Linked DNA regions of Roseiconus lacunae. Each later gene encodes a partner of the first gene's protein in a complex. Links are inferred from orthologs where the notes say so. Each region holds a gene or a part of one and is shown on either strand. Other genes may lie near its edges. The genes, in order: hisF and hisH.

Region 1 (14,858 bases):
CGTTCGATCGGTACGCCTACCGCAATGCCACCCGACTCGAAACGTGACGCAATGACCACATCGCAACCTTCGTGAATCATTTGCACCATGCGATCGATCAGCCCGGGTGGGTGCGTGTTGTCGGCATCCATGGTCACGATGATGTCGCGCTCGCCGGCACGATCGACCGCCTCTTTCAAGGCGTCACGGATGGTTGGCCCAAGTCCCTGGTTCTCCGAATGCTGGATCAAATGGATCGGCATTTGAAACGACATTTGCGACACGATCTGCGCCGTGCTGTCGCTGCTTCCATCATCGACGACAACGACTTCGTAGGGGATGTGACTGTCGGCAAACGCTTCACCGACGCGTTCGAGCAATTCCGGTAACGCTTCTTCTTCGTTGTAAGCGGGTAGCGCAAGAATTGCTTTCGCCGGACGAAATCTTTCGCTGCGAACTTCGGTCGCCGCGGCGACACTCGACGCAAGTGTGGGCGTGTGCTTTTCGGTTGAAGAAAGAACTGGATCGGCCATGGATCCCTTCGCTAAAACATGGTGTCAATCGTGATCAAAGTGGCTCGCAGTGTAGCCCGACCTCCGCGACAGGCAAGCTGCGAGAGTTAACACGGTCGAAAGAGACAGGCCAATAGAAAGGATCGTTTCAAATCTAACGACCACCACACCCGCAAAGGGCGGCCTGAAGGCCCCACGGCTGGCTTTCGGATTATTGCTTCGCAGTCGCCTAGAGTCGCCTTTTGCTCCACAAAAGTTGCGCGCCGGGCGCTACTTTCGCGGAGCGAAAGGCGACTTTGGTAGGTTCACAGCACAGGAGCGAAAGGCGACTATGGCTCGTAACGCCGATAGAGGAACTCGTCTTTCTGTAACTTCGCTTTCGCCCCGTTGTCGCGGATGTATCGTCTCAAGTATTGATACTGCTCCGGACTACGGACCAAATGATCAAAAGGCTCTTGTTGCCAAAACTTCCCTTTCTGACCAAGATGCGAATTAATTTTCATCGCGGTGAAGTGCAACCAGGAGTCACACTGGGCACCCATCGAATCTTCCGATGCAAAGCTTGCCATTAGGTGAACATGGTTGGGCATCACAACAAAGTCCCCCATGCGATACCGGACTCCGTCAAAATAGAGCAACGAGTCCGCTACGATTTTGGCAAGAACCGGACGGCGAAGCACACATGCTCCATGGCAAGTATCGAGAAAATCTTCTCGACATCGATTGAATTCCTTTTTGAACCGATTTCGAAGGTCGGGAGACAATGTGGGCAGTGCATTCCGCCACGGCGGATCAGCATGGGCGTGACGCACGATCCATTCGTTTTTTTCTCGTTCCCATCGTTGCAAAACATCACGTGGAATTGAATCTTTCGCTCGAAAGGTGAGGAAAACAATTGCCCCTGCTTGCGACCAGTGTGGTCGATAATGTTCGCTAATCGAAAGTGACGCCCTGGGGTCGAACAACTCGCCAAGATTCACTTTTGCCTCCAAATTCATAGTCGCCTTTTGCTTCGCAAAAGTTGCGAATCATATTCTAGACACGCTACTTTCGCGGAGCGAAAGGCGACTTTGGTTCGCCAAACCTCTTGCCGCGCAGCGATTTTGCGAAAGAACGTTCCCTGTAGCAAACAAGTAATAACGCGAAGGCAATCGCCAAACCGTTCAAGCCGGTGGCGAAAGCGTAGGCCGCTGGTCCTAGATCTAGCTTTGTGAGCAAGCTTTGCGTGGATAGCAAATTGAATTGTGGCAACAACATCAATGCTGCTATCCCCCAACGCAAATGCATCCCGGTCGCAGCCCAGTATCCTGGTGGCGTGGCGATCGCGGCGGTGATCGGAACGACCAACAACATCGCGTCATAGGACTGATGATAAAGACTGGTGAGCACGGCCAACAGAATCATCGCCCCCGTCGCACCGCCAAGTCCATCGTCGATCTGCTGGCGACGCCGCATAACGAAAGCAACCATCGGCCAAAACAACAGCGCAAACATCACGAACAAGTGAGTCCACTGGCTCGGTTCCGACCGCGTCCACTTGCACACCGACGCCAACAAATCTAGCCGCGTCCAAGAGTGCACCGGAGACTCGTCCGGCATCGTCATGTGCACTTGCTGGGTCGTCGCGATGTCATTGAGCAACTTTGCCACACCGGCCCCCAAATCCACCTGGCCGGTTTCTCGCACGCCTTCGTGATAGGCCAGATACATAAACGGCGCCAGCGCGATCGCCACACTGGTTGCGGCGCCTAATATCAGTGCTTTCAAGTTTCCTCGGGCGAGCAACAAGAATCCGAGTGGAATGATGTACGTCGGCTTTGCGGACACGATCACCAAGGCGAGTGCCGCTCGGCCCGGTTTTTCATCCGCCCAATGGATTGCCAGTAGCGTCGCGAGAACCAACTCAAACGTGAAATAGCCGTCGAACAATGTGATGTGACCGCCACGTGAGGCGACGAGCAATGCGGCGATCGAAGCCACCCATTCGACTCGGCCGCCTTTGCCGGCTGCGGCCGCCGAGACCATGGCGATCACGATCACTAAAGCGACGCTAAAGACAAAGTAAATGACTTCGGCGACATGAAGGGGCAACATCGCCAGCGGTGTGTGCAGTAGCAATATCCCCGGCGAGAAGAACGGGATTTGACGAGCAACGGGATAGCTGTCGGCGTAGCCTTGTCCGTACGGGCTGACCCCGGCGATCAAAGCTCGCGCCGGAAAATAGATCCCGTTGTGAAAGTCACACATCCCTTGATGCGATGAATCAAAAGGACCGGGAAGTTGGTATTGCCTGACAACGCGGAGGGCGGTCACAGCCACTAACCCCAGGAAGGCGATCACAGCCAGAACGGCAAGCGGCTTGTGATGCGTGACCCAACGCATTTAGGACGCGTCCGAACCGGACGAAACTTGCGTACTTTCAGACTGTTGGCGATCGCGTCCGAGCAACTGCTTCACCGCGAGGGTTACATCGGGCTGACGCATCAGCGATTCACCGACCAAAACGGCTTTCACGCCACCGGTCGCAAGGTGCAACAAATCATCGTGGGTCCGAATGCCACTTTCACCGACGATCAAACGGTCAGCCGGAATCTTGGGACACAGGTCAAGCGTGTGCTGCAGCGTGGTGACAAACGTCCGCAGGTTCCGATTGTTGATCCCAATCAACTTGGTGCCCGTTGCCAGCACGGCACCCAGGTTTTCCGGCTCGAACAACTCGATCAGGGTTTGCATCCCCAGTGCGACCGCCGCTTGATGCAATTCGATCAATTGGGACGCATCCAAACATTCTGCAATCAACAACACACAGTCCGCACCTGCGGCGCGAGCTTGCAGCAACTGATAACGATCGACGATGAAGTCTTTGCGAAGCAACGGCACATCAACGGCCGCGCGAACTTGGCGCAAATAATCGAGGGAACCTTGGAAAAATGGTTCGTCGGTCAAAACGCTGATACACGATGCTCCGCCGGCAACATACCCCTTGGCGATCTCGACGGGATCAAAGTCATCGCGGATCAGTCCCGCCGAAGGGCTCGCGCGTTTGACTTCGGCGATCACGTTGACCTGGTCTCCAGCAGCGAGCGCGCCGTGAAAATCACGACAGGGCGGCAGGTCTCGGATTTGAGCTTCCAAGTCATCGACCGAGACGGCAGCGGAATCCCGCTGAATCGTCAACTGAGTCTTTTCCAAGATGTCGTCAAGGATGGTCATCGTTGTGGGCCGAGATCAATGTTTGAAGTGTCGACGACCGGTGAAAATCATCGCGATGTCATGTTTATCACACGCTTCGATGACTTCTTCGTCACGTCGCGATCCGCCGGGTTGGATGACGGCGACGATGCCCGCTTCGGCCGCCGCTTCGATCGAATCGGGGAATGGGAAAAACGCATCCGAGGCGAGAACGGCACCCTTCGCCCGATCGCCGGCTTTGTCGATTGCGATTTCAACACTATCAACCCGGCTCATCTGTCCGGCACCGACTCCGATCAACGACGTATCGGCGGCTAACACGATCGCGTTGCTCTTGACGTGCCGCACCATTTCCCAAGCGAACGCGATGTCATCCCACAAGGCGTCATCGACTTCGGTGTCCGTGACCGTTTCCCACTGCAACCGTGGACTGGTCATCCGATCGGAATCCTGAACCAACATGCCGCCGCTGATGAAACGACGGCTGACCGATGGCGGTGGGTCATCAAGGATACCGACTTGCATCAGTCGTACGTTCTCCCGCCAGCGTGGGCGCGTCGTCAACATCCCAACCGCGCCGGCTTCGAAATCAGGCGCGACGATCGCTTCGATAAACAGCCCCGGCTGGCAGAGCACTTCGGCGGTTTCGACATCGACGGTTTTGTTGATCCCCAAGACCGATCCAAACGCACTCAGCGGGTCGCCTTCGAGTGCTTTCTTGCACGCGGTCGCCAAGTTGGCATCGGTCGCCGCGCCACAAGGATTGTTGTGCTTCATCACCGACACAGCCGGCGTCGCCAAACCGCGGACGATTTCCAAGGCCGAATCGAGATCCAACAAATTGTTGTACGACAATTCCTTGCCACTGATCTGACGCGCCGAAACCAAATTCGCGCTGCGAACGGCTGGGTCGGCATACACGGCGGCTCGCTGGTGAGGGTTCTCGCCGTAACGCAATTGAGTCTTTCTGCGAAGCGAGAGGTGCATCGCCGAAGGAAACTCGCCGGCGATCTTATCGCCACGCATGTAATCGGCGATCGCTCGATCATAGGCCGCGGTGTGATCAAAGGCGTCGGCGGCGAGTTGCTTCCGCAGTTCGAGGGTCGTTCCGCCGGCGTCGAGCTGTTCGAGGAGTTCGCCGTATTGTTCGGGACTGGTCGCCACGGCGACGTCTTGGTGGTTTTTCGCGGCCGCACGAACCAAGCTCGGTCCGCCGATGTCAATCTGTTCGACACACTCTTCGAATTTTGCGCCCGGTCGTGAAGCGGTTGCCGCGAAGGGGTACAGGTTAACGACCACCAGATCGAAGGTGGCGATCCCGTGCTCCTTGATCGACTCGAGATGATCATCGCGATCACGACGGGCCAGAATTCCGCCAAAGACCTTGGGATGAAGTGTCTTCACACGACCGTCAAGCATTTCCGGGAAACCGGTGTATTCGGCCACGTCCAGGACTTCGATCCCAGACTGTTCGAGGTGTCGGCGGGTTCCGCCGGTGCTGTAGATTTTCACCCCCGCTCGTTGTAATCCGGCTGCGAGGTCGGCGAGGCCCAATTTGTCGCTAACGCTGATCAAGGCATTGCGAACCGGAGTGACGTTTGACACGGAATACAAACCCAGGAATTCGAGGGGGAAAGGACGGCGAACCGCCGCTCGCTTCGGCAACAATCTCGCCGCAGCTAAATTTGAGTCACAATGGATTACTTAGCAAATTAAATTCGCGACACGGCATGCGGTCAACCGGCACGGAGGTTTCAACGGTCTGTCCGTTTTCATATAACGCGGTTGCAGACCTGTTCTTTACTCCACAATTGATCCCGCCCGATGCTAGCTGCCCGAGTGATTCCATGCCTTGATGTCCATGGTGGACGCGTCGTGAAAGGGACTAACTTTGTCAATTTGCGGGACGCCGGGGACCCGGTCGAGGTGGCCAGCCGTTACGAAGCCGAGGGCGCCGATGAATTGGTTTTTCTGGACATTACCGCCAGCCACGAAGAACGTGACATCATCTTGGACGTTGTCCGGCGGACCGCCGACTGCGTTTTTATGCCGCTGACCGTTGGCGGCGGCGTTCGCACCATCGAAGACGTTCGCGACCTGCTCAATGCCGGCTGCGACAAAGTCTCCATCAATTCCGCCGCTTGCAAAGATCCCGATTTCGTCCGTCGCGCCGCCGATCGATTCGGTAGCCAATGTATCGTCGTCAATATTGACCCCAAACGGGTCACAAAAGATGGAAAAGAATTCTGGGAAGTTCATATCAATGGCGGTCGCAAACCCACCGGGCTGGAGGCCGTCGCGTGGGCCAAGGAAGTCCAATCGCTCGGCGCCGGTGAAATTGTTCTGACCAGCATGGACGCCGACGGAACCCGCGATGGCTATGACCTGCCCGTCACCGCGGCGGTCAGCGAAGCGGTCTCGATCCCGGTCGTCGCGAGCGGTGGCGCCGGACACCCCCAGCACCTCGCCGATGCCATCATCAAAGGCAAAGCCAGCGCCGCACTGGCAGCAAGCATCTTTCACTTCGGACAATTTACGATCGAAGAAACGAAACAAATCATGCGAGACGCGGGTATCCCTGTCAGAATTTGATCGCACAGCAACTGCCCTTGGGAGAAGTGAATGATGACGACCGAACGCGAAACACAATCCAATCGGCGATTCCAATTGACTCGGCGGGCGACTCTCTCAGGCGGCGTGCTGACACTCGCTGCGGCACAACTGAGTTCCCCATGGGGCTTGCCAGAAACCTCGGCGGCCGAGGACATCACAACTGATGATCGCGCGCGATCGCTGAAGGTCGGCTTGATCACCGACCTCCACTACGCCGACAAAGCCCCCGTCGGCTCGCGCCACTATCGGGAAACGCTCGGTAAGCTGGACGAAGCCGCCAAGCAATTCGAACAACAAAACGTCGACTTGGTGGTCGAACTCGGCGACTTGATAGATGCGGCAAGCTCGGTCGATGACGAGCTTCGTTATCTTGAAACGATCAACCGGAAATACTCCGCGATCGCCGATGACCGTCACTATGTGCTTGGCAATCACTGTGTCGACACGTTGACCAAAGACGAATTCCTTGGTTCCGTCGGCCAGGAAAAGTCATACAAGTCGTTCGATCGCGGTGGCATTCACTTCGTCATCCTCGACGCCTGCTTCCGAAGTGATGGGACACCGTACGGTCGCCGCAATTTCAAATGGACCGACGCAAACGTTTCGGACGAAGAGTTGCAATGGCTGCAAGCAGATTTAAAAGCCAACACGAAACCTGTCATCGTCTTTGCCCATCAACGATTGGACGTCAGTAACAGCCATGGTGTCAAAAACAATGCTGACGTACGGACGATTCTCGAATCATCTGGCAATGTTGCGGCGGTCTTCCAAGGCCACAGCCACGCGAATGACTTGAACGAGATCAACGGCATCCATTACTGCACCTTGGTCGCGATGGTCGAGGGATCGGGTGAGCAAAACAATGGGTATTCGGTCTTGGAAATCGATCCCAAAGGCGAGTTGCGATTGAGCGGCTTTCGCAAGCAAGCGAATCGGCACTGGAATGTCTAGTGCTCTGTCTAGACCACATGATCGGGTTCGACTGACCAGCCGACGGTCATTAGGCCAGTTTCTTGTACCGAAACCGTGGCTAATACCAGTCGGCTAATTTATTGCGCCGAAACCGTGGCTAACGCCAATCGGCTAACTCAAATTTTAGACAGTGTCGAAGCACGAGCCGGGCTCGCTGAATTCAAAATCTACGCGGCGGTGCGCGGATTCGTGACGGACGACCAGGCTGCTACACTGGTGCGTCGCTCGCGTTTGACTCTGTCCCCAGCTTTTAGCCCCTCAGCCCCCCGCATCCCACCCCATGTCCCTTCGCCTTTCTCACCCCGGCTTGCTGTTCTCTCTGTTATTGGGATTGACCTGCGCAGGATGCCAGCCGAATCGATCCTCCGAAGACGGTACCGAGCCAACCGCCGAGAAAAAGCTTTCCGAAGACGACCAATCGGCGATTGATGTTGTCCCAATCGCAGCACAAGTCGAGAAGGCGGCGGTCAGCGTTCGTCGCGATGGGAATGACAAAATTATCGAAGTGAGCTTTCGTGGTTCTAGCGTCGGCGATGTTGCCGGCCAGCTATCGCTTCTGCCAAAACTGCGTAGCGTCCTGCTGTCCGGATCGGATGCCGATGACGCGACGATGGCAGAGATTGGAAAAATCACGACGCTGGAAAACCTCGATCTACGCGGCTGTGCGATATCTGATGCGGGGCTTTCTGCGTTGTCGAACCTGCCGCGATTAAAGGCGATCAAACTGTCCGGACGCGATGGTCAAACGAAAGTCACCGCGGATGGCGTTTCGGCCCTCGGCCAAATCAAAAGCTTGAAAGTCATCGCGCTCGACTTCTTGCCGGTCGGTGACGCAGGCGTTCGGTCGCTCTCTGGGTTGCCAGAACTTCGCGAGCTTTACCTGGCGGGCACTTCACTGACCGATCAATCGGCTGAAACACTGGCAGGATTCGATCAACTTACAAAACTGCGTCTCGCGTCGAACGACTTGTCAGGCGAAACGATCCGGCAACTTGTTTCCGTCAAGGGAATCGCCGAGCTTGACATCAGCGATTGCCCAAAAATTGATTCGGCCAGCGTCACCGAGCTGGCCGGTTTCTCAGATCTAGTCAAACTGAATCTTTATGCCACCGGCGTTGGCGAAGGTGACTGGGGATTGCTGGCGAAGCTCAACAAACTCCAGTGGCTGAATGTCGATAAGACGGATGTCAACGACGCCGCCTTGGAAGGGATCGGTAAGCTCGAATCGCTCACGTTCTTGCACCTCGGCAGCACCAAGATCACCGATGCGGGAATGCCCCGTCTTGCCAACCTAAAACAGCTCCGCAAACTGATCGTCACGCGGACAGCGGTCACGCAAGCGGGTGTCGATGGCCTTCAAGATTCGCTCCCCACGACAGAGATTCAACTGGAGTATGTCGAGGGCAAGTGACTAGCGGCACGAAAAATGTTTGGCGGATGAACCTTGCCTCGATGAATCGAATCGTTCATCTTAGCAAGCTTCCCGATTGCAGTAGGCGGGGCGATCGCTCGCACGGTTTTAGCGCCGGCGGGAGGAAAGTCCGGGCTCCGAAGGACAGGATGGTCGATAACGTCGACCGGTCGCGAGACTAGGGAAAGTGCAGCAGAGAGTAGACCGCCGAACGATTTGATGGGCTCGCCCGTCAAATGCGTGGTAAGGGTGAAACGGTGCGGTAAGAGCGCACCAGCAGTCGAGGTGACTCGATTGGCTCGGTAAACCCCATCCGGAGCTAGACCAAACAGGGTGCAGAAGTTGTCCGCTTCACGATGACATCCGGGTAGGTCGCGATTGAGGCGACGAGCAATCGTCGCGCACAGATAAATGGTCGCCGCCCAAGCATCGCTTGGGTACAGAACCCGGCTTACAAGCCTACCTGCAATCGGGGCTTTTCGGCCGCGGTGGTTTACTTAGTTTTGCGGCCAAACGAGTCGACCAAGGGCGGCTCTTCGACGCCAGCCATCGCTTTGTCAATCACCGCTCGCAACTGCCGCCGCGATGCGGTGTCGCCGGCAGTTTCAGATTCGACGAACGTTTCCGACAAGATCGGATCATTTATCCGATAAAGTCCTCCGTTTCGAAACAACTTGTGGGTCTGGTTCAACGCAAACACATGACGTGAAAAACGTTCCTTGTCCCAGCCGGGTCGAGGGTCATACCAAAAGAACGCGGCGTCGCGAGTTGCCTCGGCTTGCCCGGTCAACAACGGCAAAAAACTGACCCCGTCGAACGTCTGCTCCGGCTGCGGCTTCGCCTTGGCCATCTGCAACAGCGTTGGAAAGAAGTCCGACGCTTCGACGATGCCATCGCGGACCGCGGGTTTGAACCGTGTGGGACAATGAACGATCAACGGAACATGAATCCCCGTTTGCAGTGGCGTTGCCTTTCCGCCGGCGACCGCTCGGCCATCGTCTAGCTTTGAGACTACGTCGAGATGGGTTCCGTTGTCACTGTAGAAAATCACGATCGTGTCGCGTTCAAGCTCGCGCTTTCGAAGCCCGTCCATCAAGCTGCCCATGGTCTTGTCCATGTACTCGATCATGTCGCCCGCGAAACGCAGGTCAGTTAACGACGGCTCTTCGGGATTCCATTCTTCTGAATCAGGTGTCGGCTGAAATGGCCAGTGCGGTAATGCCATCGGATAGTAGACGAATCGCGGGTGGTCTTTCCGACGGTCAAAGAAGGAAAGGATCTTTTCAACCCAAACGTCTTCGCCATATCGCCCGGGATAGGTTTTCAATTCACCGTCGGTCCCACGTTTGCCTTCCAACATCGTCGGATTGGCGTAGCGAGACCCTTTGTCTTCGGTATCGAGTGCGTGAAACAATGCGTACTCGTCAAACCCGGCATCCTTGGGGTGCATGCCGGTGCCGCGTCGATGCGTGCCGCCGGGATAATCCGGTGGGTCATACGATTGCAACTGCCATTTCCCGAAGATTCCCGTCGCGTACCCAGCTTCGCTCATCGCATGACCGAACGTCCAAGTCTGGGGATCAAGAATCCCGAATGATTGCCAGTTCCGGTGATTATCAAGTCCGGTCATCAACTCGACTCGAGTCGGGGTACACAAGGGTTGCGAGTATGCCCGAGTGAAACGCACACCGCCGGCGGCCAGTCGATCAAGATTGGGGGTCTTGTAGGAACGCCCACCATAACACCCCAGACCTTCAATGCCGATGTCGTCGGCCATCACCAAAATGATGTCCGGAGCCGCCGCGGAAACTCGTGCCGCAGGGCCAAGCGTTACGACCGCCAAGGCGGCGAGAGCCAGTCGAAATAGGTTCGGTGGTGAAGCGGGCATACAGGCTGCAACTGGAACTAAAACAGGCGAAGGGAATGCGTGAGATGACGTCATCATAGCTCAACTCACCTGAAATGTCTGGCATCGGCACAACGCCGGATTGTCAAAGGATTTCCGGCGGATTCGACGCTTGCAAGGCAAGCAAAGTACAATACAAACCCGATTCGGAGCTCATCGTAAATGAGACAGGATTTACCGCAGGCAGTCTGCTCTCGAACATCGGGCAGCGGCCTTGCGGTGTTATATTTCTTAGCAGACCTTCGATTCCACCGGTGATCAATCGATCGATGACAAAAACGATTTACTTCGCGATGGTTTGGATCACATCGGCGCTCGTGTTGACCGACGTTGTGACACCTGTATCAGCGAATGAGGTCGCGTCGTCTGACAAAGTCGCTGGGTTTGAACGTTCTCTGCAATCGTTCTTCGAGAACCACTGCAATGATTGTCACGCCGACGGGGAACACGAAGGCGGGCTTGCCCTCGATGAACTTTCGACAGACCTCTTAGACCCAGCAGTGTTCGCCAAATGGGTCACCATTCATGACCGGGTGCAATCGGGTGAAATGCCTCCGCCCGACGGAAATCCCCCGGAACCTGAACAACGACAGTCTTTCCTTGAGACATTAAGCGTCCCACTGGAACGAATCCATCGGTCCCGGCGATCAACTGTTTTGCGGCGGCTGAATCGGCAAGAGTACCAGAACACGATGAACGATCTGTTCGGCACACAACTGGAGCTCTCCGGATTGCTTCCCGAAGACGCGCGGTCTCATGAATTCGATAACGTGGGCGAAGCGTTGGGACTGTCGATGGTGCATCTGGAACGCTACATGGATGCCGCATCCAAGGTACTTGATGCCGCGATCGCAACATCCAATGAACGGCCCAGCGTCGATCAAATTTCGGCTTGGTACAAAGACACCCGTGAAGCGGAGAAGCATGTCGGGTCAGCATGGAAGTTGCTCGATGATGACTACATGGTTCGTTTCGAAGGCGGTGGCTATCCCTCCGGGATGCTTCGCAACACCAACGTCGAGCGCCCTGGACGTTATCGCATTCGAATTACCGGCTATGCATACCAAAGCGACCAACCGGTGACCTTTAGTGTTGGCGGAACCAGTTTCGCCGCAGGCAGCGAAAAGCCGATTTATGGTTACTTTCGGCTGCCGCCCGGGGAACCAACAACCATCGAATTGGAAGCCTGGATCGAGCGACGTTACATGATCGCGATTGAGCCTCACGGTATCACCCATCCGAATCGCTACAAGCAAGCGAGCATTGACGAACATGCCGGGCCGGGGTTAGCGATCGGCGAGGTATTTCTCGAAGGCCCGTTGCTCGAACAGTTTCCCAGCCGTGGCCATCAACTAATTTTCTCCGGTATCGATCGCCAGGAAGTCATGCCCCGGAATCCGCGTGACCGACTGAAGCGTTGGTATGTCCCCAAGTTTTCGATTGAAGCCGACGAACCGAATTCGTTGGCTCGGAAATCGCTCCGCCGAGTCGCCGATGCGGTAATGCGAAAGCCGATGAAAGAGGAAGCACTGTCACCCTACGTCGATCTGTTTTCGCAGCGAATGCAAGACGGTGAATCGATCGAGCAATCCTTGCGCACCGCCATCACCGCACTGCTGTGCTCGCCGGGATTCTTGTATTTCCAAGAATCGCCCGGTCGTTTGGATGACCATGCGATCGCCAATCGCCTGTCCTACTTCCTGCATCGGACCTGTCCCGACGAAACCCTGGACGCACTCGCTCGCGAAAGCAAGCTTACGGCAGACGGTGAGCTTCGCATACAAACCGAGCGTTTGATGAACAGCCCACGTTTCGAACGCTTCCTGGTTGACTTCTCGAACAGTTGGCTCGACCTTCGCGAAATCGACTTTACCGCACCCGATCAAAAACTTTTCCCCGAATACGATCCATTCCTTCGCCATTCGATGCCGCTAGAAACGCTGGCGTTTTTGCGAGAGGTCATCGAGTCCAACCTGCCGGCGCGATCGCTAGTCGCCCCCGAATTCGCGATGCTTAACGAACGTTTGGCGGAACATTACGGTCTGGAAAATGCTGACGTTCGTGGCACGCAGATTCGCAAAGTCACTTTGCCGAACGATTCAATCCGCGGCGGCTTGTTGGCTCAAGCAAGCATCTTGAAGGTCACCGCCAATGGGACCAACACGTCGCCGGTGACACGCGGGGCTTGGGTGATGGAACGGATCGCCGGGGTCACACCTCCGCCGCCCCCGCCAGGAATTCCAGGCGTGGAACCAGACATCCGCGGGGCGACAACATTGCGAGAATTGCTGGACAAACATCGCAACGCGGACAATTGTCGGGCGTGCCACCAAAAGATCGATCCACCGGGTTTCGCAATGGAATCTTTCAACCCGATCGGCGGCTATCGGGAACGCTATCGATCGTTGGGAGAAGGCGAACGTATCGACCTTAGAATCAACAATCGGCGCGTCGCCTATAAACTTGGGCCACCGGTTGATCCCAGCGGTCAGCTTGCCGGCGGTGAAGCATTTTCAGGGTTCACTGAATTCCAAAAACTGCTCGCCGAACAAGATAGAATGCTCGCTCGGACGTTCGTCACCAAACTACTGACGTTTGCCTGTGGCCGCGAAATGGGTTTTTCCGATCGTTCCGAAATTGAGCGGATCGTTGAATCAACGTCGGACCAGCAATATCCCCTGCAAGAGTTATTGCATGCTGTGATTGCCAGCGACATCTTCCACACCAAGTAGCCACATGATTCGTCAAACCGATCGCTCCAGCTTGGGCGCGTTTCGAAACCGAAAACTATCCCGCCGCCATCTGCTGCGCGGTGCAGGCGCAGGCATCGCGCTACCAATGTTGTCAGCGATGCGACCGGCGTTCTCGGCAAGGCCAACGCCACCGCCAAAGCGTCTGATTGCGATCTGTGCCGGACTGGGATTCCATGGGCCTCACCTGTTTCCCGCCGCGGAAGGTCGGCTCGATGCGACGACGCCGTACTTGGACAATCTTCGTGATCACTGTGATCAAATGACATTGCTGTCCGGGCTATCACATCCCAACCAAAATGGGAATAACGGGCACGCGTCTGCGATGACTTGGCTGACGTCTGCTCAGCGCCCGGGTTTAGCGGGATTCAAAAATACCATTTCGCTCGATCAATTGATCGCGTCAAAACTCGGTGGCGTCACACGACTGCCATACCTGTGTTTGTCGAGCGGAAATGGATCGCTCTCGTGGACGGCGAACGGCGTCAACATCCCCGATGAGCAGTCGCCGGCAAAGATCTTCCAAAAATTGTTTGTCAACGGAACGGCGGAACAGATTGAGACACAATTGGTCGACCTAAGACGTGGCCGAAGTATTCTCGACACCGTTCGGACCGATGCAAAGCGACTGGAAAAAACACTCGGACCGCGCGATCGCGAAAAACTAGACGAGTACTATTCATCGATTCGTGATCTCGAGAATCGCCTCGGTCAATCACAACAGTGGGTGACACGTCCCAAACCGGTTGTCGACTACGAACCGCCGAGCGACGTCGTCGACAAACAAGACATCATCGCCAAACAAACGTTGATGTACGACATCATGCGGTTGGCGATCGCAACTGACTCAACACGTGTGATGACGTTTTCGATCGGCGGGATGAATTCGGTTCCTAGCAACATTCCTGGTGTCAAAACCGATTGGCATAACCTTTCGCACCACGGCAAGGACGAACAAAAAATCGCCGAATTACGATTGATCGAAACCGCCGAGTTCGAAGCCTTTGCCAATTTCCTCACGATGCTTAAAACAACTCGCGAGGACGACCGAACGTTGCTCGATGGCACGTCGATTTTGTTCGGATCGAACCTAGGTAACGCTTCGTCGCATGATTGGCACAACCTTCCGATCATTTTGGCCGGTGGCGGTTTTCGCCACGGCCGCTACGTCGCCCATGACGCAAGAGACAACACCCCACTGGCCAATCTCTTTGTTTCGCTGGCCCAATGGATGGGAGTAGAAATCGATGCCTTTGGCAGCAGCACCGCCGCCGGCGTTCGCGGCGTTGAGGTCGCTTGAAAATTGAGACTTGGGCAAAGGCCGTCGATGTTCGTTCGCATCCATTTTCTCCCGCGTTGGGAACGGCGGCCTCGTTTCCCGTTTACCCGGACGGCGTGACGGAGACACCATCGCACAACTACAATGTGTTGTCTCGTCTGACGATGCCTTCCACCGACTCTCCCCTTTCCCTTCAGGTTTGCCGTGAAACGTCGACAATTTATCTCCCAAGCTGTCGCCGCAG
Region 2 (14,955 bases), on another replicon or contig:
GGTTGCATTCGGGTCCCCGCTACGTCGCTCGGAGTCCGGTCGACGGCGGTCAATGGTCACGATCTCGTCCGAGGTGCTATTGACTGTTTGATTCGAGTCAGCGGTCGAGGGCATGCAAGTGTTCCTTGTGATTCATTCAAACCATCTGGCCCCGTGCGGTTACCAAGATCGGCGTGGTCAGTGAAACCGGTCTGGTAAGGTTTAGCGATGGTTTGTGCTGGTTGGCGGATGAACGCTGGGCCACAAAAAGTTAGCACGCGGATTAGGTAAGAAACTCCGATTGGCGATGGTTTTCGGTCTAAAGAAAGCTTGATGGTTGTGAAAAAGGTCCGCTCCTATCGATTGTGCCGGGACTGACGCGGTTTAGACATCGCCGGCAAACTTTGCGCAAGCATGATTCCCGCCCAGGAACGCTAGCAGATTGCCTGAAATGGTCCCACATGAATCAAGATCCGAGCCTGGAAGAAAGGTCTGCCCGGATAGCGCAACAGAACCGGAGTTGGCTTCGTGCGGCTGAACTGAAGTCCAAACCGGAAAGCGGTGTTCACTCACTAGAACGCAAGCGGCTCTGGCATTTGCCCCTGGTAGCGACGGTCAGCGAATTGCCGGTACCAACGGGCCGCCATTTTCAGTAATTCAGGATCCGTAGACGCTTGAGCCGCACTATCAATTCGACGTGAGAATTGGTGCAACGTTTCTCCGGGAAGACGCGTCAACGAGAACTTACGTACCTGTCGATCGACCTTGGCAAGCATCAGTCGGCTTTCATATTCCATTGGATCACCGCTGGCGAGAGCACGGCGTCGATACCGCAGCCAGAGCAGGATCACGACCATACAGAACAACGGCAGCTGAGCGATTTGAAAAATAAACGTCAGCGAGTCTGAGGTACGAAACGACAATACCCATCCGATCAAGCGCCCCAGTGCGGACTGGTCGTCTTCGTCGTTTAAAAAAGCGTCCGCCGAACCATCACCATCACCGACCAAGGAAACGTTGTCGTTGAGTGTTCGGTAGCGTCTTCCGACCGTTGCTTCGACCGGGAACCAACGCCCGCTGATTGCGTCATAAGCTTCCACCCATGCATGAGCGTCACGATTGCGGGCCACGTAGAATTCGCCGCTTTCACTGAGTTCATTGGCAACGTATCCGGTGACATAACGTGTTGGGACACCGACGGATCGCAACATCATCGCCGCCCCGGTTGCAAAATACTCGCAGTGTGCGGGGTGTTGTGTTTCCAGAAAGTGAACAACGGGATCGATCTCACGTGGGGCCGGGTGGCGATTGAGTGAGTAGCGGAAGTTCTTTTGAAAATGTTCTTCGATCGCTTTGGCTTTCGACTTGGGAGTCAAACGCCCATCGCAAACCGAAAAAGCAATCTCCTCGATGACCGGTCGAATCGACGGTGGGATTTGCATCATGATTTCTTTGCGGATCGGCGACAGTTGTTCCTGAGGTGGCCGTTCGCCGATTCCTAGCACGTAGGGCATTTGCGTATCGACGCCTTGAGCCACCGAATCGTGATGCGTTAGGGAGACGCCGAAAACAGAAGCCTCGATCCATTCGGTCGAAAGCGAAGAAAATACAAATTGGCCTTTCAACGGAACGTTATAGATCTCGACCGTTCCGATAATGTCTTCGTCGAGGTTTTTCCGTACGGGAAAACGACGACGATCCGGATCGTCCGCGCCGACTCGAACCTGAATTTCGGCCGGGGTTTCTGGGTCAAGAAAGCGAGGTTGAATCGATTCGACACCGACACGATCGAACCCGTACGCTCGGTCGGACATCGGCGACCAAGCTCCTTCGCGGTACGTGTCGAACACCGTCCCACGCAGGTACCCCGGCGCGTTCTCGGCGATCGCACGCAACGCAACCTCGGTCGGCTCTCCCATCATGTGGCGACGAATCTGTCCGAGTCGGCTACCACGGACATAACGTGAGCTACCGATCATGCTTCCGCCGGCAACTTTCTCCAACGAGTCGCTTAATCGATCCAGAAAGTCGATCCTGAATCCCGGTACCATAATATTGGCGAGGTGCCCGGCTGCGGTTGTCGACATCAAGAGCAGGGAAAACGCCAACACATAAAACAGCATTGGCCCGCGTACGTCACCGGAATTTGTCGACACCGTTGATGTGGGCAACGGAGCCTTGGCTTTATCATTCAGTCCCCAAACAAAACGTTGTTCGCGTGATTGCAATCGTTGTCGAAAGACCTTTTGGCGACGACGAATGGCGGTGTACAGTTGCCAGCGGCCGAGGATATGTTCCGATCCGATGACATAGCCGACCAGGGTTGCCAATGCCGCGACCAATTGACCGTTGATCGTATGGCTGACACCACCGCCGGTGACGGCCATTAACATCGCGATCAAACCAAAGGCCAGCATCGACGGATGACCGTGATAGGGGTACAGCGCCCAAAGGGCAAACGAAACGAACAGGGCACCGTGGGCGACCGCATCGACGATCATCGCCACAAAGTTCAAATTCGCTGATACATGAGCGTCGACGCGGGTCAGGATTCCGAACAATGTGATCAGCACCAACAAGATCGGTGCCGAGATCGCACGGATTAGCCGAAATCGTTTTTTGCGTTGCTGTCCTGGGTCGGGCCGCTTACCGGCGGAATTGTTCTTAATCGAAGCTGCGTCAGCCACTGAAACAACCTCACGTGTGATCGCTTCATAACCGCCCATCAATTGGACAATCGCGATCACCAACAATGCGGCACAGCTATAGGTCAGCAGCGTCAATCCGATCGTATTAAAAGTCGATCCGACAAAGATGGATTCCAGAAGCAACAAAATAGGCAGCACCCAGATCCGCCACCGTTGAACTCGAATATCGTCTGCCGAAATCATCTCTTTGCGACGATGGATCGCTTTGGACGTCATGACTTCAACTTGGCGTTAGAGGTATCCGCGTTCTGTTCCGGCATCGTTTCGATCTGCAAGTACTTGGCCGACGAAGGGAGCTGGCTTGCCAATTCGGACCGTTCAGGACTATTCAAATCAATCAGCGAAAGGATCAGTACCGGCTGGCGACGGCTTGCTTCGAGGACTTCAATGATTTCCTTCTCAGCCCGATGCGGTTCGATCGGTTCTGCCGCCGCCAGGCGGACCAGCATCGAATCGGAAGGCTCGATCGCCGATCGATTTCCATGGAATCCGTCTGGATCGGGTTGATCGGTCACGTGCAGAGCGAGTTGTACCCGGCGACTAGTAATTTCATTGATCGCCGTGGTCGCGATCGACATTAATCGTTCGAATTGCTGTGCGTGAGCGCTTAATTCGCCGGGCGATGCGTGTCGCGACTGCGCGGGTGGTTGCGACGTGTCGACGATCAGTGTGACCGACTGAATCGATGGCGATTGATACTCACGAACGATCGGACGGCCGAGCCTCGCCCAAGACGCAAAATCCCAGCGACGTACCGGAACGCCCACTTGATATTCACGATTGCCGATATATTCGACGGGTGCCCCGGCGACAAGTTGCTGCGTCCAATCGCCGATCTCGGCAAGCATCAATCGTGACGTCGGGTCATCATTTGGGTTCGCGGGAACCGGTGTAATCGCGATTTGCGTCTGGCAAGGAATCTCGGTTCGGCTGTGATAAAGGTGAAACGGAAACGATGACGAAACACGAAACGGTGGCAATTGATGGATGCCACGGGTGTCAAAACGCATCGAACCATGCCATTGGATCTGTCCGCCGCTGCGAAGGATCTGGACCGATACCGGAGGTGACGCGTCCCATTGGCGTAAGATCAAAGCACGATTGATCAGTCGCAAGCCTTCGCGGTGAAATCCGACTCTAAGATTAATCGCGGGAAAGTAGCGTGGATTGGTCAAGCGAACACTGAGCGAAAACGGTTCTCCCGCGATCGCGACCCGCGGCAACGTCACACTCAATTTAAGCTTCGGTGACATCGCGCGATTGATGGCGAACCCGATCAAGAGGATTGCCAAAAACAATCCCATCATGCCGCTCCAGGGGAAACCCCAGATCACATTTAGTGTCAAGAAAATACCAAGCAACGCGAACACTGACGCGTAGGTCATGCTATTGCGAAGCGAAAGGTAGCCTCGGAATGGCGCCAGGAGAAGTTGTAAGGTGCGGCGCCCGGCCAGGCGAAGGCGGGTTTTCAAGTGTCGCCGAAAAGCGTCCGGTCCCCCGTTCCGCAGACCCGCAGAGCGAACGTCATTCGGTCGAAGGTCGTTTGGTGAATGCAGACGCTTCGCGGAGGTGTCGCCTCGATCGGCTGCTTCTTGAACGCCGTCTCTGCTCACACAAGCACCTCGGTTTGACGTAAGATTTCATCGATCACCGCCGCCGCATCATTCCACGACGCGGACACCGATCGCATCGAAACACGGTGGGCGAGGACCGCGACGGCGACCTCTTGAATGTCGTCAGGTAACACGTAGTCACGCCCCCCCAAGACCGCCCGTGCCTGTGCCGCCCTCAGCAACATTTTTGATCCTCGCGGGCTACAGCCGACACGCAAACGATTGTCTTGCCGAGTGGCGCTGACGACATCAACCAAGTAACGCGCGACTTTTGGATCAACGCTGACTTCACGTACCAAACGCTGGAGTGCGGCCAGTTCGTCGCGATGCATCACCGGTGTTAATTCGCTCGACGGATCCTTGGCCGCTTGGTCGAGTAACAACTCCACTTCACTCTCGACATCGGGATAATCCATCGACAATCGGAAAAGGAAACGGTCGAGTTGCGATTCTGGTAAGGGATAGGTGCCTTCAAACCCACTCGGGTTTTGCGTGGCGATCACGATGAAGGGTCGCTCGAGCTGATACTGAGACGAATCGATGGTCACCTGTGACTCGGCCATCGCCTCGAGCAACGCGCTTTGTGTTCGCGGTGACGCACGGTTGATTTCGTCGGCGATCAAAAGGTTACAAAAGATAGGCCCCCGACGAAAATGAAACTCACCGCTGGTCGGCTGAAAAATCGCACTCCCAAGAATATCCGAAGGCAACAAATCGGGCGTGCATTGAATCCGTTGAAACTCAAGATCGATCAGTGACGCGATTGACTTTGCCAGCGTCGTTTTCCCCACACCCGGGACGTCTTCGAGCAGCACCGAACCCTCTGCCAGAATACAGGTGAGCACCGAGTCGATCACATCCGCTTTTCCACGGATCACCGACTGCAATTTCTCACGTACCAGTTCGATTTGGTTGAGTAACAACTGGGCTGTTTCGGGATCACGTTTCGAGCCATGGTCGCTGCTTACTTGCGGCCCATTCGAAGAGGGCTGAGATTCGTTCTGACTGGCTGATTCCATTGCTTCGCTGGTTCGCGTTGTGGCGTCATCATGAGGTGGATCCGATCGCGGCGATGCCCGCTTCGCGGACGCGGGACCGTGGGGTATCTCGGCACCGGAGTGACTTTGTCGAGTGAACACGGTGGTCCTCCGTTCGAGCTGGACACGCCACCATCGTACCGCCGTGAACAGGTCACCGCGACTCGATAAAAGTTGGACGTGATCGGATTTCAGAGAAGTAAGAAAAGTTGGCTAAGTAAGATGCCAAAGCACCTCGCCTTGTCAGCCGGCGGCACTCGCCACGGGACGTTGATTGTTTTGCTCGGTCGACTGCCTTGTCCGTTTAGTCGTTCGTAATCAGGCTCGCCGCATTAACGTTGCCTCGCCAGCGGCACCGATTGTGGTTGGTCGCGGATTCGGTCGGCAGCAAACGCGAACCGCCCATCGAAATCAGGATGCGATTGGTAACGTTCACAGTCCATTTTTCGGGATCGTTTGTTTTCAATAACGGGGGACTTCTGCGTCCACCTCAAGGCTCCAGGCGTCGATACCGCCAGCCATGTTTTGTGTCTGACCGAATCCCCTGCCGCGCAGTGCCTGTGTGACTTGCATGCTGCGGCCACCGTGATGGCAATGGACCACGATTCGCGAATCGCGATGCGGTTCCAATTCCTCGATACGATCGAGAATCTCGCCCATGGGGATCAGCGTGCTGCCTTCGATCTTTGCCGTCGCGTACTCTTCGGGCTGGCGGACATCGAGCAATAGGAAGTCTTCATTCGCTTGACGTAAAGCCTTTACGGATTGGACATCAATTTCGATCGGCAATTCTTCAGACATTTTTTTATTCGGGCTCGAGAGATGGATTGGCAAGACACTGATAGTCGGCAGTTTTACAGTCGGCAATTGGAAATCGTCGTCTGGAAGATCGCCGTCGCGCCAAGACGTTCGAGTTTTTCCATCACGTCGATAATCTCGTCTCGGCGGACCATCACACGAACGCTGCGCAACGTTTCGTCTTCGAGTGTCCCGATGGTCGGTGAATTAAATCCTGGCGTGATCTTCTCGGCGTCGGCCAGTTTGGCAAGCGGGACATTGTATTCCAACAACGCGAAATCACGGGCGATCACGACACCTTCTAATCGCCGGACGACTCGGTTTGCCATTTCCACGTCACGGCAGCGATCGTTTTGGATTAACACCGTTTCGTAAGAACCGATTTCTTCCAGGACCCGCAATCGGTTGGCCGCCAACGTGCTTCCCGTTTCGACCAGGTCTACAATCGCATCGGCGACCCCCAATCCGATCATCACTTCGACGCTGCCCGAGAGCGACACCATGTGTGCGAGCGCATTGTGCTGTCCCAAGTAAGCTTTCGTGACCGACGGAAAACTTGTCGCGATACGTTTCCCATCCAACTCGTTTGCCGATTTGATCTCGCTGTCTTCGGGGATGCAGATCGCTAACCGGCAGCGGCCGACGCCCAGCCGCATCCGAGTGGAGACATTCGCGTTGGCTTCTTCGACTAAGTCGCTACCGGTGATCCCCATATCGATTGCACCTTCGGCAACGAGCGTGGGAATGTCATCGGTTCGCAGAAAAATCATGTCAATCGGCAGACCTTTGACTTTGGCAAACAGGCCGCGATTCTGGCGACGAAAATTAAGCCCCGCTTGGGCGAGAAGTTCTCCCGAAAGTTCGCTCAGTCGACCCTTGCTTGGAATCCCGATTCGCAGGTTGTTATTGAGTAATCCCATCGTCATTGCTTCATTCTACTCTGTTCTGTTATTTCAATTTCGTTCGCACCGATTCGCAGACGTTTGAAGTCGCTTCACCGAAGTTGAGTTGCGATCGGTGGCGGTGTTTTATTGCGAAGGTTTGCGACTGGCCTTTTCGCTTAGCCCCGAGGTGCCTTCGCGCCGCGCTAATTCGGCGGCGACTTCGTCCAGCTCAACACCTCGGTAAGCCAGCATGACGAGCGTGTGATAGATCAAATCGCCCGCTTCGTAGACAAAGTGATTGCGTCCTTCGTCACCGGGTTCGTCGGCCGCCTCGATCAATTCGGCAGCCTCTTCGAGAATCTTCGCGCCAATTTTTTCACTGCCGCCGTCCATCAACTTCGTCGTGTATGACCCGGCGGGACGGGTTTCGGCTCGTTCGGCAAGCGTTTTCATCAGGCGATCGAGCGGCATTAATGAGTCGGGCATCAGGCGTTCCGGTGCTCCAGTTTTTCGTCAGATCGGTTCATTCTGGTCATTGTTTTGCAGCGGATCGTAAATCAGACGAGCGATTCCGTCCACCTTCCCACCGGGTCGCTCCGTTTTAGGACGGACCAGACCAGGTCCGGCGAGGGGCATCTCAAGTCGATCAGGCCTTTTCGTGCGACCGCTCAGTGCCAATCCCCGTACTGGGCGGCGAACGGGTTTCGGTTTAACGTGTCCTAAAATCGGGTGGCCGAAATTCTTCTTTCGAGACTTGAACCATGATCACAATCGTCGACTACCAAATGGGGAACCTTCGCAGCGTTCAAAAAGCGGTGCAACGCGTCGGCGGCGAGGCCAAGATTTCATCAGATCCTCATGAAATCGCAACGGCCGATCGGTTAATCCTGCCCGGCGTCGGTGCATTTGGTGACGCGATGGCGGAAATTAATCGACGTGATCTCGCGACACCGATCCGCGATTTCTGCCAGACCCGGCGTCCGTTCTTGGGAATCTGCCTCGGCCTGCAATTGCTTTTCGAAGAAGGCTTCGAGCACGGAACCCATCGCGGACTGGGCATTCTTTCCGGCGACGTCGTTCGCTTTGAACTGCCCGAGCACTTGAAAGTCCCACATATGGGGTGGAACACAGTCAAGAAGCAGAGTGATTGTGAGTTGCTCGAAGATATTGGCGATTCGTCCCACTTCTATTTCGTGCACTCGTTTTACGTGCGGCCCTCCGATCCATCGGTCGTCGCCCTGACCTGTGACTATGGCGGCGACTTTTGTGCCATGATCGCCCAGGGTAACTTGTTTGCCACCCAGTTCCACCCCGAGAAGAGCCAGTCGAATGGGCTGCAGCTTCTCCGTCGCTTCACCCAACTCGCCAGTCATTCCGGAGCACCGACCGCGTGATCGCGGGGGAAGCATCGGCTTTGAGCAGCGACATCGTGTCGGGATGAATGAGCGACATCGCGAGACACCATTTTTCCACATCTCGGAAACTCCGCGATGGCTACTGCGGATAAGGCTGCCAGGTCGACCCATTTTTCCTGGTCTAACAAACGGCATTAAAAAAACTTGCTTGTTGTGAGCCGGCGCAACTGCTGTTCACACCAAAAGTTCTGTCGTGCCAAACAAAATCGGCCGCAAAACTTTCGCAGGTCTCCCAGCTTTCCCCCTTCCCGTTGAGCGAAGTATCGCAATCCTTTGCGGCCGCTGATGGCAAGCGTCAGTGGCTGACGCGTGTCGGGGCGGTGTTCGAGCTTCGTCGCGACGATTTTCGCGAGTGTCGAAGGCCGGCTCCCATTCCGTACTCAACGATGGAGACTGTTTGTGTTCCTGTATCCCCATGTAAGAATCCTCAACCTGTTTGCAGCTGCGATGGTCATGCTGCCGATGTTGACTACGTCGGCGATCGCACAAGACGTCGTAGCGAATTCGCCTCGCTCGGCCGGGCGTGCGACCACGTTAACGAATTCAACGGTTGTGACTCCGGGGCGATATTACTGCTCGCGGTGCCAAACGTGGCACCAACGTCAAGTGTCGACCAGCGTTGCGCCGCAAGCGACCGCAATTCCGCAAACCGCCGGCAATGCGGTGAGGCGGGTAGCTGCGGGGTCGGCGGAGGTGTTGCGGTCGTCAGCCGGCATCCAAAATGTGCTGTCGGTCTTGAATCGTCAGCGATCACGTCAAGGATTGCGTAGCCTTCGACCCGACCCGGCTTTGCAGGCGGTTGCCGAACGCCGTGCTCAGCAGATGGCGAGCATGGGGACGAAGTCGCATCCACCGGGATCGTTTTCGCCTGGCCGATACGAGGGTGTCGGCTGGTCCAGTTCCTACTCGCCCAACGGGGTTTATGCGTGCTATACAAGCGATCCCAGCATGAGCGTCGCCGGGGCGGCAATGGCGACCGGACGAGATGGCGTCTATTTCGCAGTGGTTTACCGCTAGTTGAAACTGGGGGCATCGACCGCCGCGAATTGATGGCTTGGGTGTCGGCGATGTTCGCAGGAATCCAAGTGGTGGGCATGAGATTCGATTCGCTGGCTGCCTCGCCGCCGATGGCATCGGCGATGTCGAACGATCAACCGTTCATGTCTGCCGAGCAAGCTCGGCAGACGGTCCAAGAATTAATCGATTCGAGCTTGCAGTATTGCCCTCGAGCTTACGAGGGCGATAAGCACTGGGGCGACACGAAGAAGGTTTGGGCGGGGATTCGCGTTGGACGTGAGGGGCTGCGGATCACGACGCATCGGCGTTGGAAAGAGGTCAAGCATGGCCTGCAAACTAAGTACGAAGTCTCGCTACCGGGAGACCCGAATGCCGCGCCTCCGATTTATGTCCAAGTCCATTCGGTCACTCCGAATCGTCCGCTCGACGGTGGTCTTTGCCACGGTTGGAAAATCCACACGGATTTAATCGCGCCGCTGGATTTTAAGGCCCGTATTGAGCGTTGGACGCGAGGCCTTCAGTTCTACAGTGTTGAGGTGACTGGCAAAGTCAAACTCGGTTTGAAACTGGTAGGACGACTTGATGCCTATCCCGATTACGGGGAGCTACCGCCCGCAGTAATCATCGATCCATCGGTAGAGAAGGCCGATCTGACCTTGATGGCCCTGGACGTTGATCGGGTCAGTAAGCTCGGTGGCGAGGTCGCTGAGCAATGGGGAGAACTGGTCGAAAAGATCACCCGGGCGGTCCTGCTGGATGATTTCAATGAGCGATTGCCCGACAAATTGAACCGAGCGATCGACAAAAAACGTGATCGATTGCGACTTTCTATCACGGATTGGATTCGCAAAATCCAACCGTCTTAGCAGGGAGAGCCCGCTGTTAACGGCGGATTTCGTAACGCAAGGCGGCGACAGGAAACATTTGTGCCCGCTTGGGAGGACCATTCCGGACCACCCCGCGGCCGAGATTTTCCGTCGGTCCCCAGGTACGAAGCGGGGGAGATCGAGGTAGACTCTCGTCTGGACCTGCTATTCTTGTGGTGAACGATGGATATAACTGCTTGCCCTTGCTGTCACGAACTCGTCCGTGTGGCCTCCATGAAGGTGCCCGCCGACTGTGCGATTCAATGTCCTTGGTGCGACGAGGTTTCTGCCGCCGAACGATGGCTGAAACAATTGCCGCCGATCGCGACGATCGTTTATCCCCAGGGTGGGGAGACCGGCCTGGCATTGCCTCCCGACGTGTCGGGTATGGACGAACACCTACAGGGTACTCAGGGGCAAAGCCCCCTCGGATGCGACCTCGCAGGACCTGAAGCCGCCAGCCCCGGCGCTTTTTGCCACGGTTCTGGCGAACAAGAGGCCGCCGTCGCGAACGGGGCGGATCGCTCAAGCCGGCGACTCGCCGCTGACTCCAGCAACCTCACCCTGGATGATCTTTCGGCGACATCCCTTCGTCAGGATGAATTGGTCGAGAAGGTCCACCAGGAGCTCGAAAGTCTTCGGCATGATGGGCCGCCCAAGGACGGGCCCAGCTGGACAACGCCTTCGGGCGACCAGAGTGATGCGACGTTCGAGTCATCGCCGAGCCACGATGCGATCGCCGGAGACACTGCCGCCGGAGACACTGCCGAAGGGGACATTATCTTAAACGACACCGCCGATAGCACTTCCGTCTCATTTGCCGAACCGATCGCGATCACCAAAACGCCGGCAGAACATTCGCAAGAAGATCTCGTCGCGGATCCTGCACCGAGCGAAACGCGACGGCCGACGTTGGAAGAAATCGAAGAAGCTTGGGCGGAAAGCGAGTCCTATTCGAAAGCAGATGACGAGGATGGAGACGGCGAGGATGTCATAGAAGGCGACGCGTTCGGATCTTCGGACGATGATTTTGATGCAACGGTGTCAGATGAGGATCCGAGCTTTGATGACGAGCTTGAGCAACTTGCGCTACGCGATCGACACCAGGCGACGCCGTTTACCTTCGACGAAGACGATCGTCCATACTATCGTCAGAACGGTTGGGGGAAGCGCCGGCAGAGCGCGATCCGGTTTTTCAAGATCGCCGCGCCAAGCCTGATGGCTTTACCGATCTTAGCCTACATCCTGATCCTCGCCAAAGTCGATCTCGGATTCTATCCGTTCGATGGCTCCAGTCACTCAGCGATGGTCCAAGGGAACGCGTCGTCATCCGGTGCTGATGATCTTCCAGTTGCGACATCCGCTAACGATGATTCAACGGGGGCGTCAGTGTCAGACCATGATTCTGACATGGAAGCCGCTGATACTGGCAAAACGAAGGATGACGAAGTCGACTCCCCGGCGCCTATGTTGACCACATTATCAGACACGCGCGACAACGTGTCCGGCGCGACGAACGAAGACGTGGGTGATGGTTGGATTGCGAGTGACAAGCAGGCAACTTCGATCAATACCGATCAGTTTCAACCAACCAATGATTCCGTGGTTGCCGTATTGCCGTCGTCGAGTTGGGCGGCTTCATCGATCGACACCGACAATACGATCGCCGGTGTGACCGACAACGACGATGGCTCCATCGTAGAGCTGATACAGTCGATTAAGACGGACGTCGAGCCGGTCGATGACTTGGACGGTCAACCAAGAAGAACCATCGAAATGATCGCCCGCGAGCAAGCGTTGCAACGTCACAAACGTCTTCATCAACCAACATCGCCAGATCGAATCGAAAGTGACGCCTCGGTTGCGGCCGACCAATCAGATCTTGCCTCGGAATCTCATTCGCCCTCGCCCGAGTTGGTCATCGATGATGCGGTTCCCCCGATCACGTCCGAATTGACCAACCCTGTCCGACAAGCGAGTGCGGAAGCGACGGTCGGCATGAGCTTTCCGCCCAGCGAAGCGTTACCTTTACCCGAGCGAGCAGATCCGATCGAGCCGGCCGAAGTAGACACGCAAACCACAGAAGCGACCGCACCGGATGAGCTGGAAACGAGTGAACGAGCCCACGGCGTTTCCGAAGGCGGTACGTCTGAGGGCAGTACGTCTGAGGGCAGTGGAGCCGAGGTTGTTTCGGTCAGCGGCGACGCGGCGTTGCTCGCCTGTCAGCAAGTCGTTCGACAATTGGAAGCCATCGGTGCCGATCACCTGTCGGATCGTGAAGCAACGATGGCGACGGTGAAAGCCTACCGAAACGTCTCGCGTTTGGCTGATTTCGTTGATGAGGCGGATACTCCCAAGCTTGATGCCGTATTCGAGGCCCTCGCCGACGAAGGAACGCTTTCTGAACTGGAATCACTTTGTGCCGCTTGGATCGACTGGCCAAAGCGGCAGACAAAAGGAATCTTGTTAATCGGAACGCTAACCACCAACGGTAATTCGCGAGCATTTGTCTTGGGTGATAAGACACGCCTGAGCATCGTCGGCGAAACAAGTCTGGAAATAAACGACGACGAACGATGTATTGCGCTTGCTGAAATTGTTTCGGGTGAATCTCCGGCAAGTGTGCGCCTCATTCGAGTCGATGCGGTGCCATAGATAAGCCGGCTTGCGGATGAACCTCGAATGAAACTGGACTTGAGTCACGATGAACAACGATGTGAAGCCAGAGCCACTTTCCGGCTCTGACAGTGAGACATCGCTGCTGGGCACGCTCACCTATGGCTTATCGTTGCCCGAGCGTACCGCGCGAAGTGCTTCGGCCGTCGTCGGCGGGTTGGTGAACGAAACAGCTGGCTGGCTAATTCCGGTGGCCTTTCGTTCGTCGAAGACTTATGCCGCATTCATCGGACAAGCACTCGACATGATGATTCACGATGTCGGTGGGGTCGCCAAACAGCAAATTTCTCCGCAGCAGAACGAAGAGGCCGCACTGGCGCAAAAAGCTGTCGGCGGACTGCTCGACTTGGCCGGAGCGGCAACGCTGCACCTTTCTCCGCTCACCGTCTTGGCCGTTTTCAATGACGTCGCCTACGGTTCCAGCCATTACCTCAAGCGACTCAGTGAAGAACTCAAGCGTGAGGGCATCATCGACGAATCTTCAAGCATCGACCGAGTTTCTGATCTCGTAGAAGCCTTACAGAACACCGGCCTACGTGCCTCCAAAGCAGCCGAGGCTCCGCCGATGAGTTTGGAAGCGATGACCAGCACCATCAGTGAGATCGCGGCCCAGGTCCAGCAAGTTGACCCCAGTCAGCTTATTCCGCAAAGCGAGGTCACACGGATGTGGCAAGAGATGGAAGTGGCGGCGGGCCAATCCGGCGTCGGGATCTGGGATGTCAGTACCACAATGACCATGTTTGCCATCGACCGTCTGTCGCTTTCGACACGCGGTGCACTTTCGACGGTGCGTGTGGCAGGTAGCTTGCTTGATGAACACCTGTTCGCACACTACAGCGATGCCTTGGTGTCGATCCATGAAAAAGGGTTTTATGAAACCCTTTCTGCTTCCTCGGCGCCTTACCTGGACGCGGTTTGGCATAACTTCGATACCGGCCGAGAAACGTGGACTGAAGAACTGGTGACCGGACGAATTCCAAAGCGACTTTGGTCCAAATTTGTGAGTTGGTTCAAAAGTCCGGCGGAATAGTGTCCCACCCACAGCGTTCGCCGACAATCACGCTACACTGAATATCGCTTCGGACCGTCACCTCAGAGACCTACCAAGTGGTGATTTGAAACAGCCGTATCGCGTCTGGCGGCGTGTTTTTGCCAGGGTTTTCCTGCCAGAGGTCACTCGTGAAACTTCCGAGTGAACGGACGCTGGCTGATCATTCGCACGTGAAATGCCATTTGGTAGGCGATGCCGGGCGATCCGCAGCAAGCTTCCAATCCAGTTCGTCAACACGTTGACGACCTCCCGCCTCGAACTTCGCGTCCCCGCAATGCCTGCCTTTGAAGTTTCTCAATCGATCGACATTAACTCCGATCCGAATACGGTGTTCGATCACCTTCGTGAATTTAAAAACTGGAAGCAATGGTCGCCTTGGATCCTCGCCGATCCGAAGTGTGAATTGAGCTATACCGAACCGACCGATCAAGTCGGTGGCGGCTATCGTTGGCACAGCCAAATTATTGGCGAAGGCGAAATGAAGCATCTGGAAATCGCCGAGCCCGTCGATCAAGTCGCCGGAAAGTTGCAAGCCGATTTGCAGTTCATAAAGCCATGGAAATCGCAAGCCGATGTCCAGTTTATCGTCCGCCCGACGACTGATAGCGAAGGTAGCATCGGGACGATCGTGACCTGGAACATGAAAAGCACCTTGCCAATCTTTATGTTCTGGATGAAACGGCTGATGGTGTCCATGATTTCGATGGATTACGACCGTGGCCTTAGGATGCTCAAAGCGTTGATCGAGACAGGCAAGATCGAATCGGAAACACAAGTCCACGGCATCGAGACCGTCGGCGAGCGCCGCGTAGTGGGGCGTTCCACGAACGTTCGGCTACAAGAAATCGGCCCGGCGATGGAGCGAGACATTCGCGAGATTCATCGTCAGCTCTCCGCCGCCGGGATTGCGA

Evidence for each region.
Region 2: the proteins of hisF (region 1) and hisH are in contact, whole or in part, in a crystal structure (PDB 6RU0), measured with the Thermotoga maritima proteins. The link is inferred for Roseiconus lacunae from one-to-one orthologs. Residues at the interface, in WP_004080486.1 of Thermotoga maritima: Met1, Leu2, Ala3, Arg5, Ser40, Glu41, Asp45, Glu46, Ala70, Glu71, Ile73, Asp74, Ile75, Pro76, Phe77, Asp98, Lys99, Ser122, Gln123, Glu161, Thr195, Leu196, Asn247, Arg249, Glu251; in WP_004080484.1 of Thermotoga maritima: Asn15, Arg18, Arg22, Arg117, Leu118, Pro119, His120, Met121, Gly122, Trp123, Asn124, Asn134, Gly135, Tyr136, Tyr138, Val140, Tyr158, Glu180, Lys181, Ser182, Ser183, Lys184, Ile185.

Annotation. Positions count from the first base shown.
Region 1 is NZ_VSZO01000001.1:746,446-761,303, forward strand. The notes cover bases 4,526-7,391. They hold hisF (imidazole glycerol phosphate synthase subunit HisF), read left to right. Parts: upstream 4,526-5,507; coding sequence 5,508-6,275; downstream 6,276-7,391. Other genes in these bases: purH (bifunctional phosphoribosylaminoimidazolecarboxamide formyltransferase/IMP cyclohydrolase), read right to left, coding at 4,526-5,288; FYC48_RS02565 (metallophosphoesterase), read left to right, coding at 6,309-7,247. In the rest of the region: FYC48_RS02535 (glycosyltransferase), read right to left, coding at 1-512; FYC48_RS28250 (transposase), read right to left, coding at 821-1,171; FYC48_RS02545 (glycosyltransferase 87 family protein), read right to left, coding at 1,536-2,873; indole-3-glycerol phosphate synthase TrpC, read right to left, coding at 2,874-3,704; more of purH, read right to left, coding at 3,720-4,525; FYC48_RS02570 (leucine-rich repeat domain-containing protein), read left to right, coding at 7,549-8,679; FYC48_RS02580 (sulfatase-like hydrolase/transferase), read right to left, coding at 9,173-10,624; FYC48_RS02585 (DUF1592 domain-containing protein), read left to right, coding at 10,855-13,317; FYC48_RS02590 (DUF1552 domain-containing protein), read left to right, coding at 13,322-14,635; FYC48_RS02595 (TIM barrel protein), read left to right, coding at 14,819-14,858.
Region 2 is NZ_VSZO01000079.1:65,432-80,386, forward strand. The notes cover bases 6,634-9,596. They hold hisH (imidazole glycerol phosphate synthase subunit HisH), read left to right. Parts: upstream 6,634-7,780; coding sequence 7,781-8,413; downstream 8,414-9,596. Other genes in these bases: hisG (ATP phosphoribosyltransferase), read right to left, coding at 6,634-7,061; FYC48_RS25875 (phosphoribosyl-ATP diphosphatase), read right to left, coding at 7,164-7,505; FYC48_RS25885 (CAP domain-containing protein), read left to right, coding at 8,834-9,451; FYC48_RS25890 (hypothetical protein), read left to right, coding at 9,484-9,596. Outside these bases: FYC48_RS25845 (hypothetical protein), read right to left, coding at 1-114; FYC48_RS25850 (transglutaminase-like domain-containing protein), read right to left, coding at 552-2,903; FYC48_RS25855 (DUF58 domain-containing protein), read right to left, coding at 2,900-4,072; FYC48_RS25860 (AAA family ATPase), read right to left, coding at 4,297-5,439; FYC48_RS25865 (rhodanese-like domain-containing protein), read right to left, coding at 5,800-6,138; more of hisG, read right to left, coding at 6,192-6,633; more of FYC48_RS25890, read left to right, coding at 9,597-10,317; FYC48_RS25895 (hypothetical protein), read left to right, coding at 10,552-12,972; FYC48_RS25900 (hypothetical protein), read left to right, coding at 13,022-14,023; FYC48_RS25905 (GyrI-like domain-containing protein), read left to right, coding at 14,319-14,955. UniProt on the Escherichia coli protein: IGPS catalyzes the conversion of PRFAR and glutamine to IGP, AICAR and glutamate. The HisH subunit catalyzes the hydrolysis of glutamine to glutamate and ammonia as part of the synthesis of IGP and AICAR.